DNA from 4 places in the Alcanivorax sp. HI0083 genome. Region 1 is predicted to be linked to each of the others. Evidence: predicted binding sites of a transcription regulator. Region 1 holds the regulator's gene; each other region holds the start of a gene.
What was found. Region 1 encodes sigma-54, which starts transcription at its own class of promoters, with help from an activator protein. Its sites were predicted from a motif close to TGGCACNNNNNTTGCTNT; they were not measured.
Positions count from the first base shown of each region.

Region 2: the regulator sigma-54 is predicted to act here: its motif matches at 3,275-3,292, upstream of A3754_RS12505 (ANTAR domain-containing response regulator).
Region 3: the regulator sigma-54 is predicted to act here: its motif matches at 1,422-1,439, upstream of glnK (P-II family nitrogen regulator).
Region 4: the regulator sigma-54 is predicted to act here: its motif matches at 2,802-2,819, upstream of A3754_RS08225 (TorF family putative porin).

Region 1 is NZ_LWFX01001463.1:6,731-11,535, forward strand. Features, by position in the region: gene A3754_RS22195 (HPr family phosphocarrier protein) at 1-151, opposite strand, end outside; gene rapZ (RNase adapter RapZ) at 215-1,075, opposite strand; gene ptsN (PTS IIA-like nitrogen regulatory protein PtsN) at 1,182-1,655, opposite strand; gene hpf (ribosome hibernation-promoting factor, HPF/YfiA family) at 1,671-1,970, opposite strand; gene A3754_RS22215 (RNA polymerase factor sigma-54) at 2,010-3,473, opposite strand; gene lptB (LPS export ABC transporter ATP-binding protein) at 3,708-4,433, opposite strand; partial or broken gene lptA (lipopolysaccharide transport periplasmic protein LptA) at 4,430-4,805, opposite strand, start outside.
Region 2 is NZ_LWFX01001013.1:35-4,599, reverse strand. Features, by position in the region: gene A3754_RS12515 (YbfB/YjiJ family MFS transporter) at 350-1,504, opposite strand; gene A3754_RS12510 (alginate export family protein) at 1,991-3,169, shown strand; gene A3754_RS12505 (ANTAR domain-containing response regulator) at 3,350-3,937, shown strand; gene A3754_RS26650 (hypothetical protein) at 3,990-4,142, shown strand; partial or broken gene A3754_RS12500 (ABC transporter substrate-binding protein) at 4,139-4,565, shown strand, end outside.
Region 3 is NZ_LWFX01001383.1:111-3,668, forward strand. Features, by position in the region: partial or broken gene A3754_RS20890 (YifB family Mg chelatase-like AAA ATPase) at 1-750, opposite strand, end outside; gene A3754_RS20895 (accessory factor UbiK family protein) at 981-1,229, opposite strand; gene glnK (P-II family nitrogen regulator) at 1,541-1,879, shown strand; gene A3754_RS20905 (ammonium transporter) at 1,953-3,200, shown strand; partial or broken gene A3754_RS20910 (hypothetical protein) at 3,348-3,558, shown strand, end outside.
Region 4 is NZ_LWFX01000856.1:5,820-10,624, forward strand. Features, by position in the region: gene A3754_RS08210 (hypothetical protein) at 1-259, shown strand, start outside; gene A3754_RS08215 (hypothetical protein) at 272-679, shown strand; gene A3754_RS08220 (endonuclease/exonuclease/phosphatase family protein) at 927-1,865, shown strand; gene A3754_RS08225 (TorF family putative porin) at 2,023-2,727, opposite strand; gene A3754_RS08230 (hypothetical protein) at 2,945-3,409, opposite strand; gene A3754_RS08235 (M14 family zinc carboxypeptidase) at 3,587-4,630, opposite strand.

The DNA.
Region 1 (4,805 bases):
GCAGGCCCATGATGCTTTTTGCGTCGATGGTCTGGCTCTTGTGCAGGACCAGAATGCGGCTGTCGTAGCGGGAGGCCACGCTGACCACTTTGGCGGCCGCGCGGGCATGCAGGCCGAGTTTGTTGATTACGTCGAGTTTTTTTTCAATCATCGGGCGTCTTGTGGTCAGAAGTGATCTGAAAGGGAAAATGCCGGGTGTCAGGCCATGGTTGCCTTATTGCTCTCGGGGGAGTTCCCGGTGGCGAACCTGAAGCGCAATGCCTTTGTCGCGCAGGGTCCATGCCAGCTGCTCGGTGATAAAGACTGAGCGATGGCGCCCGCCGGTGCAGCCGATGGCGACGGTCACGTAGCTGCGATCACTGTGGGCAAACGCCGGTAACCAGCGCACCACGAAATCGCCGATGTCCTTGAGCATGTCGTGACTGGCCTGATGCTGGCTGAGGAAATCGATGATGCAGTCATCCTTGCCGGTAAAGGGGCGCAGGTCTGCATGCCAGTGTGGGTTGGGCAATACCCGTACATCGAACACCAGGTCCGCGTCGGTGGGCAGGCCATTCTTGAAGCCAAAGGATTCCAGCTGCAGAGACAGGGCGGCTTCACGGTGGGCCACCCGCTCGCGCATCAGGTTGCGCAGGGTGTGGACGTCGTGGTTGCTACTGTCGATAACCAGGTCGGCGCGCTGGCGGATGTTGGCCAGCAGTTCCCGTTCATGGCCGATGGCGTCGGCCAGTGAGCGCTCGCCAGTGCCCAGCGGGTGGCGACGACGGGTTGCGCTGAAGCGGGTCTGCAGGGTGTGGTCATCCGCGTCCAGGTAGACGATTTCACTGTGTACCTGCTGTTCGTTCAGGGCTTCAAGGATGTTGTCGAAAGCCAGTAACTGGGCGGGGAGGTTGCGGGCATCAATGCCCACAGCGACCCGTTCAATCGGAGGCTCGCCCTCGCTGAGCTGTTTCGCCAGTGTCGGCAGCATGCCGGCGGGCAGGTTGTCGACACAATAAAATCCCTGGTCCTCCAGCGCTTGCAGTGCGGTGGTTTTCCCGGACCCGGAACGGCCACTAATAATCGTGAGTTTCATGGTTGCACCGCTGGCACGCCACACGCAGCGCGCTGGCACGCAAGATGGATAGACAAGGTGGCGTTTGGGGCGTGTTGCATGATGCGTGAAAGCCTGTTGCGTTCCTTCATGATGCCAGTCGCAACTCCGCTTCGGATTCTACGGCAGTCTGGTAGAGGTGCTGGTTGTCTGTGCTGTGGCGCAGTTCGGCGCGGTAGCTGTCGTCGTTGAACAGGGATGCCAGGTGGCTAAGTGTCTTGAGGTGCTGTTCCGGGTTGTCCTGGGGGACCAGCAACACAAACACCAGGTCCACGGGGTGCCCGTCAACGGCGTCGAAATCGATGGGGCTTTCCAGTTTCAACAACAGGCCGACTGCTTGCTGGCAATGTCCGAGCCGGCAGTGGGGAATGGCAATGCCTTCGCCAATGCCTGTGGAGCCCAGTTTTTCCCGGGCGACCAAAGCATCGAAGACCTCCTGTTCATTGAGGCTGTCACAGCTGGCCGCGGCCAGCTGTGCAACCTGATCGAGCAGTTGTTTCTTGCTGCTGGCCTGCACGCCGTGATGGGTGCGGGCCAGAGTCAGTAGTTCGCGAACTCGCATAATTGTCGCTTTGGGTTAGTGACCGTGCTTGTGGCTGACGGCCTTTTCCTTGTGTTTGAGAATCTGGCGGTCCAGCTTGTCCGTCAGTTTGTCGATCGCTGCATACATGTCTCCGGCCTCAGCGGTGGCGAAGACATCGGCCCCGGAAATATGGATTGTGGATTCGGCTTTATGGGTTTTCGGTTCCGGAGAGAGAATAACCTGGACGCTGGTGATTTGATCGAAGTGGCGCTCCAGGCGGGAGAACTTATCACCCACATAGGCACGCAAGGCATCGGTAATATCCAGGTGATGACCGCTGATATTAATTTGCATGGCTGGCTCCTTTACCTGTTTGGGATCCGTCCTGGCGCCCTACACCAAACGCTTGCGGGCGCTGGAAGACGGTATTCGCATCGCCTCTCTGTATTTGGCGACGGTCCGGCGCGCTACATTGATTCCCTGCTCATTCAGCAAGCTGGCCAGCTTGTTATCGCTGAGCGGCTTGCGGGGATTCTCGGCAGCGACCAGCTTCTTAATAATGGCACGAATAGCGGTGGAGGAACACTCACCGCCGCCGTCTGTTCCCACGTGACTGGAAAAGAAATATTTCAGCTCAAAGACACCGCGGGGTGTCATCATGTATTTCTGGTTGGTGACCCGACTGATGGTCGATTCATGCATCTCAACGGCGTCGGCAATATCCGCCAGAACCAGGGGCTTCATGGCTTCATCGCCATAATCGAAGAACCCTTGTTGCACATCGACGATGCGGGTGGCCACCTTGAGCAAGGTGTCATGGCGGCTCTGCAGGCTCTTGATGAACCATTTGGCTTCCTGAACACAATTGCGCAGATATTGCCCGTCTTCACCGCTGGTGGTGCGGGCGATATTGGCGTATTGCTGCTGCAGATTGACCCGGGGAAGGACGTCGTCGTTGAGGCTGACCTGCCAGCGGCCCTGGTGCTGACGGACGATCACGTCGGGAACGGCGTAATCTACCTGGGGTTCGCCGATCTGCTCGCCGGGGGCCGGGTCCAGGGTGCGTAGCAGGGACAGGGCCTCCAGCAGGACGTCCTCGCTGATCTGCAGGGTGCGACGCAGGGCGGCGTAGTCGTGTTTTTCCAGCAGATCCAGGTGGGCCAGCAGGGCACAGGCTTCGTCGCGCAGGGCGGTATCGGCGGGCAGTTGGCGCAGTTGCACGCCCAGGCAGTCCGCCAGATCGATGCTGGCCACGCCGACGGGGTCGAACTGCTGCAGACGGTGCTGCACGGCAAGTACTTCGTCGCGCTCCAGTTCATCGCCTTCGGTGAGCAGGTCTGGCTGGGCGTTCACCATGTCGACAATATCGTCCAGCGGTACGGTGATGTAACCGCGGTCGTCCAGGGATTCAATGATTGTCATGGCGATAATGCGGTCCACATCGCTCATGGGAGTCAGGTTCAACTGCCAGAGCAGGTGGTCCTGGAGGTTGCCGGAGACGGCGTGGCGTTGTTGCCATTCGTCTGCGTCGTCGGGGAGGGAGGCGGTGGCGCTGCTGGTCTGGCCGGAATAGACATCATCCCACTCGGTTTCCACGCCAGGCTCGTCCTGCACCAGCTCTTCCAGGGCGTCGTCACGCTCGGTGTCCAGCCCCTCGTCCTGACGTTCTTCGTCATGTTCGGGCAGGCTGTCGTCCCCGAAATCGTCGGCCAGCTCCAGCAGCGGGTTGCTTTCCACGGCTTGCTGGATCTCCTGGCGCAGGTCCAGCGTGGACAGCTGCAAGAGGCGTATGGCTTGCTGCAGCTGCGGCGTCATGGTGAGCTGCTGGCCAATTTGTAGTTGTAGTGTGGGCTTCATACTGCTCGGTATTCTGCGGATCCCCAAAACCTGAGAATACCAAGCCAGTTACCTAACAAGCAATATTTGTGCCAGAATATTTTGTGTGGTAGGGACGTCAGTTGATAAGTGATAGTGGACAGTTGACGGCTACGCGGAAAAGTATTGTCTTGATCTGAAAGCGCAAGAGGCCGCGTCCATAGTTGGGCGCGGCCTCCACGGTTTTGAGTGGTCGCGACAGCTGTGCACTGTCAACTACAATCTGAAGTCGGCGCCCAGGTACACATCCCGCACCTGCTGGTTGGCAAGGATGATGTCGGCATCGCCGGAGGCAATGATATGGCCGGCGCTGACGATATAGGCGGTATCGCAGATATCCAGCGTTTCACGGACGTTGTGGTCGGTGATCAACACGCCGATGCCGCGGTCTTTCAGGTGGCGGATAATGCCCTTGATATCGTTCACCGAGATCGGGTCAACCCCGGCAAAGGGTTCGTCCAGCAGGATGAAATCCGGGTCGGTGGCCAGGCCGCGGGCAATCTCCGCCCGGCGGCGCTCACCGCCGGACAGGCTCATGCCCAGCGAATCGCGAATGTGCCCGATGTGGAATTCCTTGAGCAGGCTTTCCATGCGTTCGTGGCGCTCTGCCTTGCTCAGTTCCTTGCGGGTTTCCAGAATCGCCATGATGTTCTCTTCCACCGTCAGGCGACGGAAGATGCTGGCTTCCTGGGGCAGGTAGCCAATGCCGCGCTGGGCGCGACCGTGCATGGGCAGGTGGGTGATGTCGCCGTCATTGATTTCGATGCGGCCGGCATCCGCTTCCACCAGGCCAACGATCATGTAGAAGCAGGTGGTCTTGCCGGCGCCGTTGGGGCCCAGCAGGCCAACGATCTGACCGGCTTCCACGTCCAGGGAAACGTCCTCGATGACCCGGCGGCCCTTGTAGCTTTTTGCCAGGTGGTGGGCGCGTAAGTGGCTCATGGTGTGCTGGGCTCCGCATCAGGTGAGGCGGTGTTGCTGTCCTCACTGGGGGTGTCTTTTTCGTTGCTGGAATCGCCACCGGTGGTGTCGGCGTCACCGCTGGTTTCGCGGGTTTGATTCTCGGCGGGGATCACCAGGCGAACCCGCTGGTCGCCTTCACTGCTGGCATCCACGCGCTTGGAATCGAGGCTGTATTCCACCTTGGCGCCTTCGAAGGTGTTGCCTTGGTGTTCAATGTAGGCGTCGCCGGTGAGAACCAGGGTGCGGGCCTTGATGTCGTACACCAGATTTTCAGCATGGGCGTTGAGTCCTTCGCCTTCTTCCATGCGCACCGGGGTGCCGCTGGCTTCGACCCGGACCAGGTCGCCATTT
Region 2 (4,565 bases), on a different contig from region 1:
GATTGAATACGCTGTTAAATGGCTCTGCTTTATTTATGGCGGAGCGAGATTCTGAGTCGGTACCACCATCAAAATTTACGGTGCCGTTAGAAAATAAGAGGGTGTGGTTCGGCTTTCCCGTTTGTTGTGGGCGGCCACATTCCAGGTTGGGGGTGTCTTCAAGGCTTGAGTCCTTGCGGGTGCCATAAATGTAGTCTGGTTCGCAGGCTCACATCGTGGTCTTTGGTTAGGCTGGTGTGTCGCCAATTAACCAGGCAAGGCAGCAGACGCAAAAAGCCGCGCTGCTGCTCGCGGCGTTATGTTTTGTAGTTCCCCCCTTTTAGCGGACACCTTCTTCTTGATCAAAACCCTAAAACCGCACCTTCCCCAACGGCACCAACAACACCGCCGCCCCAATCAATGCCGCCGCTGCCCCCAGCAATCCGGGCGCAAAACTCCCGCTACTTTCCAGCAACCGTGCCGTCACCACCGGCCCCAGTATCTGCCCGACACCATAACAGGCGGTTAACGCGCCCAGGGCGGCACTGGCGGCGTGGGGGGCGAGTTGGCGGCCGCAGTACATGCTCAGTGCGACCACGGCGGTGAAGGTGGCGCCCACCAGCAGGCCGCTGACGACCAGCCCGGTGAGGCCGGGTAGCCAGGCGGGGGCGCTGACGCCTATTGCTTGCACCACCAGGGCTGTCATCAGGGCGTTGCGTTCGCCGACATGGCTGGCGAGCTTGCCCCACAGCAGGTTGGCGGGCACGGCGGCCAGGCCCACGGCCAGCCAGGTGTAGAAGGCGGCGCTGTCCAGGCCCGGCAGTTGCGCTTTGGCGATCACCGGCAGGTAGGTGGTGCTGGTGATATAGCCGAAGCCGGCCAGGGTGTAGCTGGCGATCAGAAAACCCAGGGCCGAGCGGTTCACCGGCGCCCGTTCGTGCTGGGTGTGTTTGGCGTGGGGCAGGGCGGGTATGCGGCGCAGCAGTGGCAGAATGATCAGCGCCAGTGCACCACAGGCCAGCCACATGGTGGCATAGCTGCCGTGCAGGGTTTCAATAAAGGCCACGGTGAGGGCGGCGATGCTGATGCCCAGGCCAATGCCGGCATAGTGGATATTGCCCAGCCGGGCACGCAGATGGTTGGGCATGGCGCCCAGTACCAGCGCGGAGCCGTTGACCATAATGATGGCGCTGGCCACACCGGCGAGGAACCGGTTGATGGCCCAGGGCGTGAAGGTCTCGCTTAACCCCATCAGGCCGCTGCTGATAACACTCACCCATAAGGCCAACCAGAAAGCCGTGCGTGCCCGGTGGGCGGGAACCAGCATGGCGAGCATTGCGCCGGCCAGGTAGCCCCCATAATTGATCGCTGCCAGGTAGCCGCCGCTAATGGCAGTGAGGCTGGTCTCGGCAATCATGTCGGGCAAGGCTGGGGTAAACAGAAAGCGGCCAATGCCCAAGGCAATAACCAGGCTGAATGCGCCAGCGATGGCGATGCGCAGAGAATCTGAATCAGAGTGGGTCACAGTGACTCCAGTGGGGCGCCAAGGGGCAGAATCAATAAAAGAACGCAAGCCTAACAGGCTGGCCGCGTTGCGGCTGTAGTCTTCGAATGATGTTCACTATTCGCGGGAATGATAATTCCCCATTGGTCGTAGACAGTGCGCGCTATCCCGGTGCCACTGGACCATCTGAGGGCACCTGCAGGTAGTTGCCTTGGCCTGTTTTATTCCCCGGCGGGCTGTTTCCTTCGCATTTCAGGAATTGGCATGGCGCTTGCCTAACGTAAGCACATTAGCAGGATGATTCGTCACGCTATCCTGCTAGCGATCAATGGTGATCGCGAAAGAATCTGAGCAAAGACGCTCATGGAATGTCGTCAACGGCGGCGTTGTTCCATGGGCGTTTTTTTATGCCTGGGATAAAGGGGGCAGGCGTGAGCACACCGCCTTCAAAGATAGGCGTTTTCCGAAACGAGAGCGATAAAACACACTAAGGTGAGGAAGAAAACCATGAAACATTCTGCCATTGCCGCCGGCGTCATTCTCTCCACGCTGGGCTTTACGGGGACCGCCAGCGCGGAAGACGATGCATTCATTACCGCACTGAAAGACGGCACACCGCTGCTGAACATGCGCCTGCGTTATGAAGAAGTGAACAGTGATGCCTTCACTGAAGACGGCCAGGCGCTGACCCTGCGTACCCGCCTGGGTTACCAGAGTGGCAAGCTCCACGGTTTTGATGTGATGGGGGAGTTTGAAGATACCCGCATCGTGGGCCAGGTGGACAACTATGCGCCGCAGCAGGCCGGTTATCCGGTCATCGCTGACCCGGAAGTGACCGAACTCAACCGTGCTGCGATTCGCTATACCGGTAGCAACGCCCTGGAAGGCCTGGTGGCGACTTACGGTCGCCAGCGGATCATTTACGACAATGCCCGTTTTGTGGGGAACGTGGGCTGGCGCCAGGATGAACAGACCTTTGATGGTGCGCGGATCGATTACGGCATCAGTGATTTCAGTGTCTCTGCGGCCCATCTGACCCAGGTGAACGGCATTACGCCGGGTTTTGATGCCAATGTGACCAACAATCTTTTCAATGCCAGCTGGGCGGGCATGCCGGGTGGCTCGCTAACCGCGTACGCCTACCTACTGGAAACCGATAACGTGACCGACTCGCAGAACGACACCTACGGTGTGCGTTACGCCGGTGCTTTCGATCTGGATGCGGTAAAGCTCTTGCTCACGCTGGAAGGGGCCCAACAGGAGGTGGAAGCCGGTGACACCGACTATTACTTTGCCGAGCTGGGCGCAGAGGTGGCCGGAGTAACGGTAAAAGTGGCACAGGAAGTGCTTGGTTCAGATGACGGCCTGGTGGCTTTCCAGACGCCGTTGGCGACCAAGCATGCCTTCAACGGGTGGGCGGACCAGTTCCTGGCTACACCGGCTGATGGCCTGGAAGACACCTTCGTAACCGTGGGCGGCAAACTGGCCGGGTTCAAACTGGCGGCGGTCTACCACGACTTTCAGTCCAACGAAGGCAGCACTGACTACGGCTCGGAAACCGACCTGCTGGTGGCCCGCCCCATCGGTAAGCACTACGTGGTTGGTCTGAAGTATGCGGCGTACAACGCCAATGACTTCAAGGATGACACCAGCAAGTACTGGGCCTGGGGCGAGATTAAATTCTGATCACATTTTGGTGCCGAAAAGTGCGTCGCCTTGGTGCACTTTTTCGGTGCTGGATCAGAGGGAAACTAAATACATTGAAAATCATCAGGTTAGGGATGTGATGACTGGCACAACCGTTGCAAAACAACCCGTAACGACAACGATTCCGGACGCGCCTGACATGATAGTTCTGAAAATAAGATGGCTCTGAAAATCATGCTGGTGGATGACCAGCCACCCCGTGCTGCGATTCTCGAGCGGGCCCTCATTGATGAGGGCCACGAGATCCTGTGCCGCCTGACCAGCGCCGCCGGTTTGGCGGAGAAGGTGCGCAGCAGTAATCCGGATGTGGTGATTGTCGACATGGATGCGCCCGACCGGGACACCCTGGAAAGCATGGCTCTGGTTCAGCGGGATATCCCACGGCCCATGGTCATGTTCTGCAACCAGGACGATGAAGAGCTGGTGGTGGCGGCGCTGCGCGCGGGCGTCAGTGCCTATGTGGCTGGAGAAACCGACCTGACCCGGGTACGCGGTGTCATGCGCGTGGCGACGGCCCGTTTCCGGGAATACCAGGCGTTGCGTGAAGAGCTGGAAGAAACCCGTGAGGCCCTGGCTGAGCGGAAAATCATTGAGCGTGCGAAAGGGTTGCTGATGCAGCGTCGCCGGCTCAATGAACAGGATGCTTACAGCACTCTGCGTCGCCAGGCCATGAACAGCGGGCAGCCGTTGATTCAGGTGGCCCGGTCGGTGCTGGATTATGCCGAAATGCTCAAGGCGCAAGGGTGAAGAACGCCAGACGCTGGACGCCGGAAGCCTGACGCAAAAAACAGGAGACAAGATGCGACGAGTAATGCCATTGATGAAGGCGCGCAGCCTGATCGAGACACCGGAAAAAACGATGAGCCGTGCACCTGCCGTAGACGGCGTCAGGCCGGTTCGTCGTCAGGCGTCCACTATCCGGCGTCCGGCATTCACGGAGCAAACCTCATGAAGGTGCGTATCGGCTATATGCCGCTAACAGACAGCTTGCCGCTGGCAGTGGCCCAGGAGGCAGGCTTCTTCGCCGCCGAAGGGCTGGATGTGGAGCTGCAGCCGGAGTGGAGTTGGGCCAGCCTGCGCGATCGGCTATTGGTGGGGCAGCTGGATGCGGCGCCGATGCTGGCGCCGATGCTGTTGTCCACGTCGCTGGGGCTGGGATGCATCAAGAAGCCCCTCGCCACGGCGTTTTCCATGGGCCTCAACGGTAATGGCGTGACCGTTTCGCCGATGCTGTTTCAGGGATTGTGTGCCTTGTCGGAAGGGCCGACCCCCAACGACATCGCCGCCGCCATGAACAAGCTGGTGGCCGCGCGTGCTTCCAGCGGAGAAGATCCGCTGGTGCTCGCGGTGGTCTTTCCGTTTTCCTGCCATGCCT
Region 3 (3,558 bases), on a different contig from region 1:
TGAATGAATGGCTGCCACTTCCAGAGCTTGAGCCGTGCGCATGGGCGGCATCAATCCGGGCAACCGCGAGGCGAGCATGCTCTTCCCTGCACCTGGAGGCCCACATAAAAGCAGGGAATGGCCTCCTGCCGCGGCAATCTCCAGCACCCGCTTGGCGGTTTGCTGGCCCCGGATTTCCGACAGGCAGCCGCCCTGAAAAGGCTGCTTGGAGGGTGGTTGGCACTGGTGGCGTTCCAGGGGTTGCTGGCCGGTGAGATGGGCGGCAACCCGAGCCAGCTGGTTGGCGGCCAGGGTTGGGGTGCCGGGCAGGCCGGCTTCTTCGGCGTTATCGGCGGCGACGATGAGGGTGCGATCTTCCGCCAGACAGGCAAGAGAAGAGGGCAGCATGCCGGAAACGGGATTGAGTCGGCCGTTCAGCGACAGCTCGCCAATAAACTCGTAGTGGTCGGTGGTGATGTTACCCAGTTGCCCGCTGGCGATCAGGATGCCCAGCGCAATGGCCAGATCAAAACGCCCGCCGTCTTTTGGAAGATCCGCCGGGGCCAGGCTTACGGTGATGCGCCGCTGGGGAAAGTCGAAGCCGCTGTTGACCAGTGCGGAGCGGACCCGATCGCGGCTCTCGCGCACGGCGGTATCTCCCAAGCCGACGATGGTGAATGCCGGCAGGCCCGGTGCCAGATGGGTTTCTACCCGCACGGTGCGGGCTTCAATGCCTACCGGTGCCCGACTGTATAGCAGCGCATGCGTCACGATTCCTCACAAATTCAATGGTTTGTGAGGCAGTGTACGAGGGAAGGGCTTGCCTGCCTGTGCGAGGTTGGTGGCGGCAGACGTAGGAAATCGGATTGTCTGTAGGGGCGAGGGGCGTTACGACGATCAGGCTTGGTTAGTGACGAGTGACGAGAAGCGAAAACCTGGGGTGGGTTTGTTTTTCGTCACTCGCTTTTTGGCTGTGAGGGTTCGGTAGGCGCAAACGCTGATCAAGCGTCTGCTGACTTCTCCAGCTCGGCCACCTGTTTTTCCAGTGCTTCCAGCTTTTCACGGGTACGGAGTAGTACTTGTTGCTGGATATCGAACTCTTCCCGGGTGATCAGATCCAGGCGGCTGACGGTTTCCGCCAGTACGCTGCGCACGTTTCGCTCTACTTCGCTGCGCAGGCCGCCCAGGTCGGTGGGCAGGCGGCGGCTGATGTCGGCCATGAGGCGGTCGATAAAGGGCTGATCGGGCATGACAACGGCGTCCTTGTAATGATACGCGGATGGTAGCACGGTGTGCGGGGGCGAGGCACCGGCTGGCGCGGGCAGACATTCTGCACCAACTTGGATCCCGCCCCATTGTGGTGCGCTATAATGGCGCGCCGGGCCTGGATGATGAATCCAGACCGTGATGTAAATCCCTGAAAATGCATGATTTTCTAAAACTGGCATGGGTCGTGCACTAATTGGGTCAGAGCGTTCGCGCAAGCTGTGGATCGGGAACCATAACGGGGCTCGAAGAGAAACGGACGTCACCGGACGCGGTGAAAGCTGAGGAGAAAGAAATGAAACTGGTTACTGCCGTAATTAAGCCGTTCAAATTGGATGACGTGCGTGAAGCACTCTCCGAGATTGGCGTGCAGGGCATCACTGTTACCGAAGTGAAAGGCTTTGGACGCCAGAAAGGTCACACCGAGCTGTACCGGGGTGCCGAGTACGTGGTGGATTTCCTGCCCAAGGTAAAAATCGAAGTGGCCATCGCCGAGTCCAGCCTGGACCAAGTGATTGAAGCCATCGCGAAAGCCGCGAATACCGGCAAAATTGGTGACGGCAAGATCTTCGTTACCTCCCTTGAGCAAGCGATTCGTATCCGTACCGGTGAAACCGGCGAGGACGCGATTTAAGTTTTACCGTGTTTTGAATTGACCCATGCCAGGGCTTTAGGAAAACACGCTTCCATTTTCGGAGGGTTGCATTGTGGAAAACCAAATTTTTGAATTGAAATACGCGCTGGATACGTTTTATTTCCTGATCTGTGGCGCGTTGGTCATGTGGATGGCGGCAGGCTTTGCCATGCTGGAAGCTGGCCTGGTGCGTGCCAAGAACACCACCGAAATTCTCACCAAGAACGTGGCCTTGTTTGCCATTGCCAGCACCATGTACATGGTTTGCGGTTACGCGATCATGTATGACGGCGCCATCTTCCTGTCCGGGATTGTGGGTGACGGGGTTGCCGGTGCAGAAGAAGCGGCAACCTATGCGCCTTCTGCGGACTTCTTCTTCCAGGTTGTGTTTGTGGCAACCGCCATGTCCATCGTATCCGGTGCAGTGGCTGAGCGGATGAAGTTGTGGGCATTCCTGGTCTTTGCAGTGGTTATGACCGGCGTTATCTACCCGCTGGAAGGGTCCTGGACCTGGGGCGGCGCTGATGTGTTCGGCCTGTATAACCTGGGCGATCTGGGCTTCTCTGACTTTGCGGGTTCCGGCATCGTTCACATGGCGGGTGCTGCTGCTGCCCTGGCCGGTGTTCTGCTGCTGGGTGCACGTAAAGGCAAGTACGGCCCGAACGGTGAAGTACACGCTATTCCGGGTTCCAACCTGCCGCTGGCCGCACTGGGTACCTTCATCCTGTGGTTGGGCTGGTTCGGCTTTAACGGTGGCTCTGTGCTGGCAACCTCCAGTGTCGGTGACTCCAACGCGGTTGCGGTTGTGTTCATGAACACTAACGCTGCTGCTGCCGGTGGTGCCATTGCTGCGCTGATCGTTGGCCGCATCCTGTTTGGCAAAGCCGACCTGACCATGCTGCTTAACGGCGCCCTGGCTGGCCTGGTAGCGATCACCGCTGAGCCTTCTACGCCGACTGCCCTGCAGGCGACCCTGTTCGGTGCTCTGGGTGGTGTGCTGGTGGTATTCAGCATCCTGACTCTGGACAAGCTGAAGATCGATGATCCGGTAGGTGCGATCTCCGTACACGGTGTGGTTGGCTTCCTGGGCCTGATGCTGGTGCCGATCACCAACCCGCTGACCGATGACGGTGGCGCCAGCTTCTCTGGCCAGCTGATTGGTGCGCTGACTATCTTCATCTGGGTATTCGTAGCCAGCCTGGTAGTGTGGGGCATCCTGAAAGCGGTCATGGGCATCCGTGTCAGCGAAGAAGAAGAGTACGAAGGCATGGATATCGCAGACTGCGGTATGGAAGCCTACCCTGAGTTTGTGAAGGGGTAATAAGAGACGCAACAAGCAACACGCGTCACGCAACACGAAAAGCCCCGGCCAGTTGGCCGGGGCTTTTTTTGTGCGCAGGTTCCCGACCGGGACGAGCCAGTTCCGTAAGATGCCGCCCAACTAATAAAAACTTCGTAGGTGGTCGGGATGCGTAACGTGGTCGGGGTTCTGTTGCTGTTGGCGCTTTTAAGCGGTTGCGGGGGTGGCGGCGGTTCTGATGGCGGCGGCGGTGAGTCTGCTGCGAGCCCATTGGACAAAGCGCTCAGTAGCGGCAACAGCGCAGGCCTGGATGAGCAGACGTTGCTTGAACAGGCGCTGGAAGAAGTGGCCAGTCTGGAAACCCTGCAGCAAGAGCTGG
Region 4 (4,805 bases), on a different contig from region 1:
AGAAGTGGACCCCCGTGATCTGGATTCCTCTTTGCCTGGCCCGATCAATGATGGCCTGGCCGAGCAGCAGAAAAGCTGGACGGCGGGATTACGTTACTCGCTCACCGATTCCATCGCCCTGAAAGGGGAGTTCAGTTACTACTACGACTTCTCCGATGATGAGGTTTCTACCACGGGGTTCTTTGTCACCGACCCGGGGGCAGAGATGGAAGATGATCATGCCACCATTGTGCGTCTCAGCGCCGATCTGGTCTTTTAAGGGAGAATGATAATGAAGAAATGGATAATTTCATTGCTCCTGACGCTGTCGGCCACGCTGCACGCCGAGCCGGTTGTAGTGGTTTCCGCCAGCAGCGAATTGACCGTGCTGACCCAGGACGAAGTTCGCCAGTTGTTTAATGGTTTGACTCGCCGCGCGTCCGGGGTCGCCTTGAAACCTCTGGATCTGCCAGCCAAAAGCACTGAGCGCACCAGCTTTTATCAGCAAGTGTTGGGCAAAAGCGCAGAGCAGATGAAAAGTTATTGGGCCAGGATGATTTTCACCGGCCGTGGCATGCCGCCCCGGGAAGTGTCCAGCAATCGCGAGATGGTAATGCTGATTGGCAGTAATCGAAATTTCATCGGGTACGTGGACGAAACAGAGGTCACGCCACAATTAAAAGTGGTATATCGACCCTGACTGTGTTGTTTAACCCGCCTCTCCGGCGGGTTTTTTTTGGCCGTTGATTAGAGTGGGTGCTCTGCGGTGCCGGTGCGTACCTGTCCTTACGTTAGTGTAGCGTCTGGTGGGGATGGGGCTGTTGTTCCGCTACGTTTCGTTCCCGCAGAAAAATGATGTCGGATTACGCCCTTCGGGCTAATGCGACCTACAAGCGTTTATTCGTACGCCTCTGTTACACATAGGATGGCGCGCATACACTGCCTGCATGCGTTTACTCATTCTGATTGTCCTCACTATTTTTCCGCTGTTGGTGCCCGCCGATTGTGCCCAGCTTGCGCCTGCCCGTGGTGTGCCTGCAGCGTCTGACCAGACATGGGCACTGGCCACCCTGAATCTGTGGCGCCTGCGCGATGACCACAAGAACAGCGAGCTGGATGTCCCTGTGTCGTCTGCGTTGCTGAAGGCACGGGTGAATGCCGTCGCGGAATTTATTGTGGAAGACCTGAAGGCGCCGCATGTTCTGGCACTCCAGGAAGTGGAAAACCAGGCAGTGCTGGATCGGCTGGCGGAGCGGTTGGCGCAGCGTGGTTACCGGTATCGTTCAGCGCTGCGTGAGGGTAATGATCCTTCGGGTTTGGACGTGGCAATAATGTATCGCTCACCGGTTAACATTGGGTCGGTGAGCGCTCTTTTTTCAGACCAGCAATTCCATGGTCATGCGTTGTACTCACGCCCCCCGTTGGTGGTTACTCTTGAAGCGCCGCTTGCTGCGAAGGTCGTGGTGGTGCATTGGCGCAGCGCGCGGAATTTGAAGAAAACCTGGGTTCATGAAAAAAGGCAGACTCAGGCGGCCTTGTTGGCCAACTGGGTAACGATGCAGACCTCGCCATTGATCGTGGCGGGGGATTTCAACACGACCCGGGACGCAGGTCGTTTCTCTGACAGCTATGAACGGTTTGAACAATCGGGCTTGCTGAATCTTTGGTCGTTCTTGCCTGAAAAGGAGCGCTACAGTTTCCGCCACCGTTGTCGGCCGCAAGCGCTGGACCATATCTGGGTGTCACCTGGATTGAAAACCACTGTCAGCAAGGTTGCGGTGAGTCGTGGCAATGCGGGTCGTTACGATAGTCTCTATGGCAGCCAGGGGGTGGCCCCAATTTCAGACCATGATGCACTGGTGGTGTATTTTTCAATTAAGAGATAAAGAAAAGTGAGGGGTGTTGCGTGAAGCGTGAGGCATGTAGCGTCAATGAAAAAAGCGCCGCAGGGTTGCTTGCGTGCTTGCGAGGACCAGGGAGAGCCCTGCGGCGTAAACAGTGGGCGACCGCAGTCGCCCGAAGGAGCGTGTTTGATCTTGTGCCTTACAGGGCGAACTCGTAGGAAACGCTCATTACGACGTCGTCATCCCAGGTCTCTTCGCCGGCAACATCTTCCTGATCTACGATTTTGGACGCAGTAAAGGTGAACTGGTCGGTGACGGCGTAGCTCAGATCCACGTGGGTGTAATCTGCCAGGGTGCCATCGACTTCCGGATCGCCATCGAAGTCGTAGTAACCTGCACTAATACCGTATTTGTCGTAGCCGTAGCCCAGTGCGAAGTAGTTGTCCTTGTTGTCTACGGCGTTGTCGCCGTGGCCTACTTCGCCAACCCCGATGAAGGCATCGGCGCTGAAGCCGGCAAAGCCTGCACCCACATGCACTTCTTCGAAGTCAGCACTGGAAGCCGGATCAGTGGCACCGGTGCCGCCGGAGGTGTAGTTGTAATCGATGTAGCTGATGTCATAGCTGAAGCCGCCGGCTTCGCCACCAAAACCCGCGTACAGGTCATACTCGGTGTCGTCGGTTTCAGAGGATGCCCAAGCGCCTGCGTACAGGCCGGAAGCGTGGGCGTAATCCACACTGCCGTATACCGCTGCGCCGTCAGTCAACTGCTGACCACGCCACAGGTACTGGCTGGATGCACCCAGGGTGCCGCTGACTTCCGCCGCAGCAATGGCAGGGGCCAGGCTGGCAGCAATCACTGATGCCGCCAGAACGGTTTTCTTCAGACCAAATACGTTTTTCATGTGCAACCCTCTTAACAAGTCTAATTCGTTCAGTGTGCGCAGGTGACGCACCGCCAATTCGGCTCATCAGGGTTACTGCAGAGACTGTGCCAATTATTGTTATTCTTTTTATAACAATAATTTAGCTTGTTTTAGGTGGGGTGTTTGGAGGTTCGTGCAGGGGGAGAAAGGAAAGCGGTGCACGATAATGGTGCTCGGCACCGCTTTGGTGCGGCAGTTATGGGCATTCCCAATCGGTCAGAACCGCATCGGCTGAGCCGCCAGCCGTGTCTTGCAGCGACAGCCCGCACTGATCATTTTCGTAAACAAAATGGGCGTTGTATTTGCTGTTGGCAGTAGGCGTGAACAGCAGGGCAACCTGACAGCGATCGCGGCTATGGTTATTGCCCGGGCGATTGAAGGCTACGCCGATTCGGGTGGGCTCCCCTGCGGTGACGGTGGTAGTGACTTGCGGGCTTTTCTTGAGGGCTTCGCGCAGATCGCCCAGCGCCTCGCTGCCACTGCTTGTCAGGGCATATTCTGTGGATTTGAAGCCTTTTCCGGGGACACACACCATTGGCTGGGCAGAAATACTGTTGCCAGTGAAGGTGACGGTGGCGGTATCGTCACCGCTGGGGGGTTGATAGTTCAGGTGTTGGCAGCCGGCCAGCAAGAATGCACAGGCAGTCACGAGGTATTTCATAGAAAATTCCTGTTGGGTTGTGCTCAGTATAAGGCAATGCAGAGCAAGCAGAGCGTGATTCGGCGGTGCCTTGAGTCAAAGTGATCCAATTTTGGGCACCGGGCATGCCCGGGTCAATGCAAGGCTGGGGCCAACTAGCGCGACGCACGCAAAGCATCAGGTGTCATCTCGGTAGTGTTAAGAGGCCCTAAACCAGTGCTCAATGGCTTGGCGGGTGAGGCGTTGCTTTTCCTTCGGGGTGGGCAACCAATTGCCGGCATTGCTGGCCATGGCGGTGAGGAACTCGAAGAAGGGCAAATGTTGGCGCAGCACCCGGTGGTGGCGGTGGCTGATCATCGGGTTGAAGTAACCGAAGAAATCCAGCATCTGGCGCGGGTTCTTGCGCACCCAGAGCCAGGATCCCATTTCCAGGGTGAAGGGCAGAAAGGTGTGATCCGGCTGTTGTTCCTGGGCGTCGTCGTACAGGTAATCCCAGAGATCCCCGTGGGTAGTGTAGTTAATCGACTGGGGTTCGATCAGATAGGGATGGTGATTCGGATAGGTCTGCTCAAAGACCTGTTTGAGCCGGTATACCTCGGCGATATGTGGAATGGGCCGGTGGCTGCGAGCGTAGCAGCACCAGACCCGGTCACGGCGGCCAAAGCCGCTGTGGCAATCCAGGCTCATGGAGAACGGTGAGCAAAACAGCTTCTCTCGCACGGTGCGGATCACCGCCTGGGCCTCGGGCTCCATGGGCTCGCCGCTTTTTCCCCGATACCAGGGTAAATGCCTGCTGATGCGATGACCGCCTACCAGAAAAGGGACTTTGCCCATGGCGTCCACCGGAGCGTTGCGCATCAGGTCCACGCCATTGGGGTTACTGCGGGTGCGGCGCCAGATTCCGCCAGGGTTGATCATGGGCATGAACACCAGGCGGACTTTTTCCAGTCGCCGGTGAAGCTGGTCATCCCATTGCAGTCGATGGATCAGGCTGTGCAGCCAGGACATCAGCACCTGGCTGCCGATCCGTTCCACGCCGTGGACTCCGCCGAAGAAACCCACCACCGGTGCGTTGGGGGAGCGGCTTCCCAGCTCGATGACATGAACGGGCAGGGTCAATTCCCCCATGGGTACCTGATGCACGGTGTTGACACGCAAATGCCGTTCCCCGTGACGGATTAATGCATCCAGTTCCAGCAGTTCCGGCAGGTGGCGTTGCAGCAGGTAGAGCTTTTCTTCCATAGGTCACTTTCATCCACAGTGACGCTTACCTTAACGGCACTGGGTAACAGAAATGTGACGACAGAAGCCACAAGACGGAAGCCTGGGCTCTCTTTTTCCTTTCACCAAAGTGTGATCGTGCTGTCAGCAGACTGTCATGGCGGGTTTCTAGCGTGAAGGACAGGATGTTTCATCA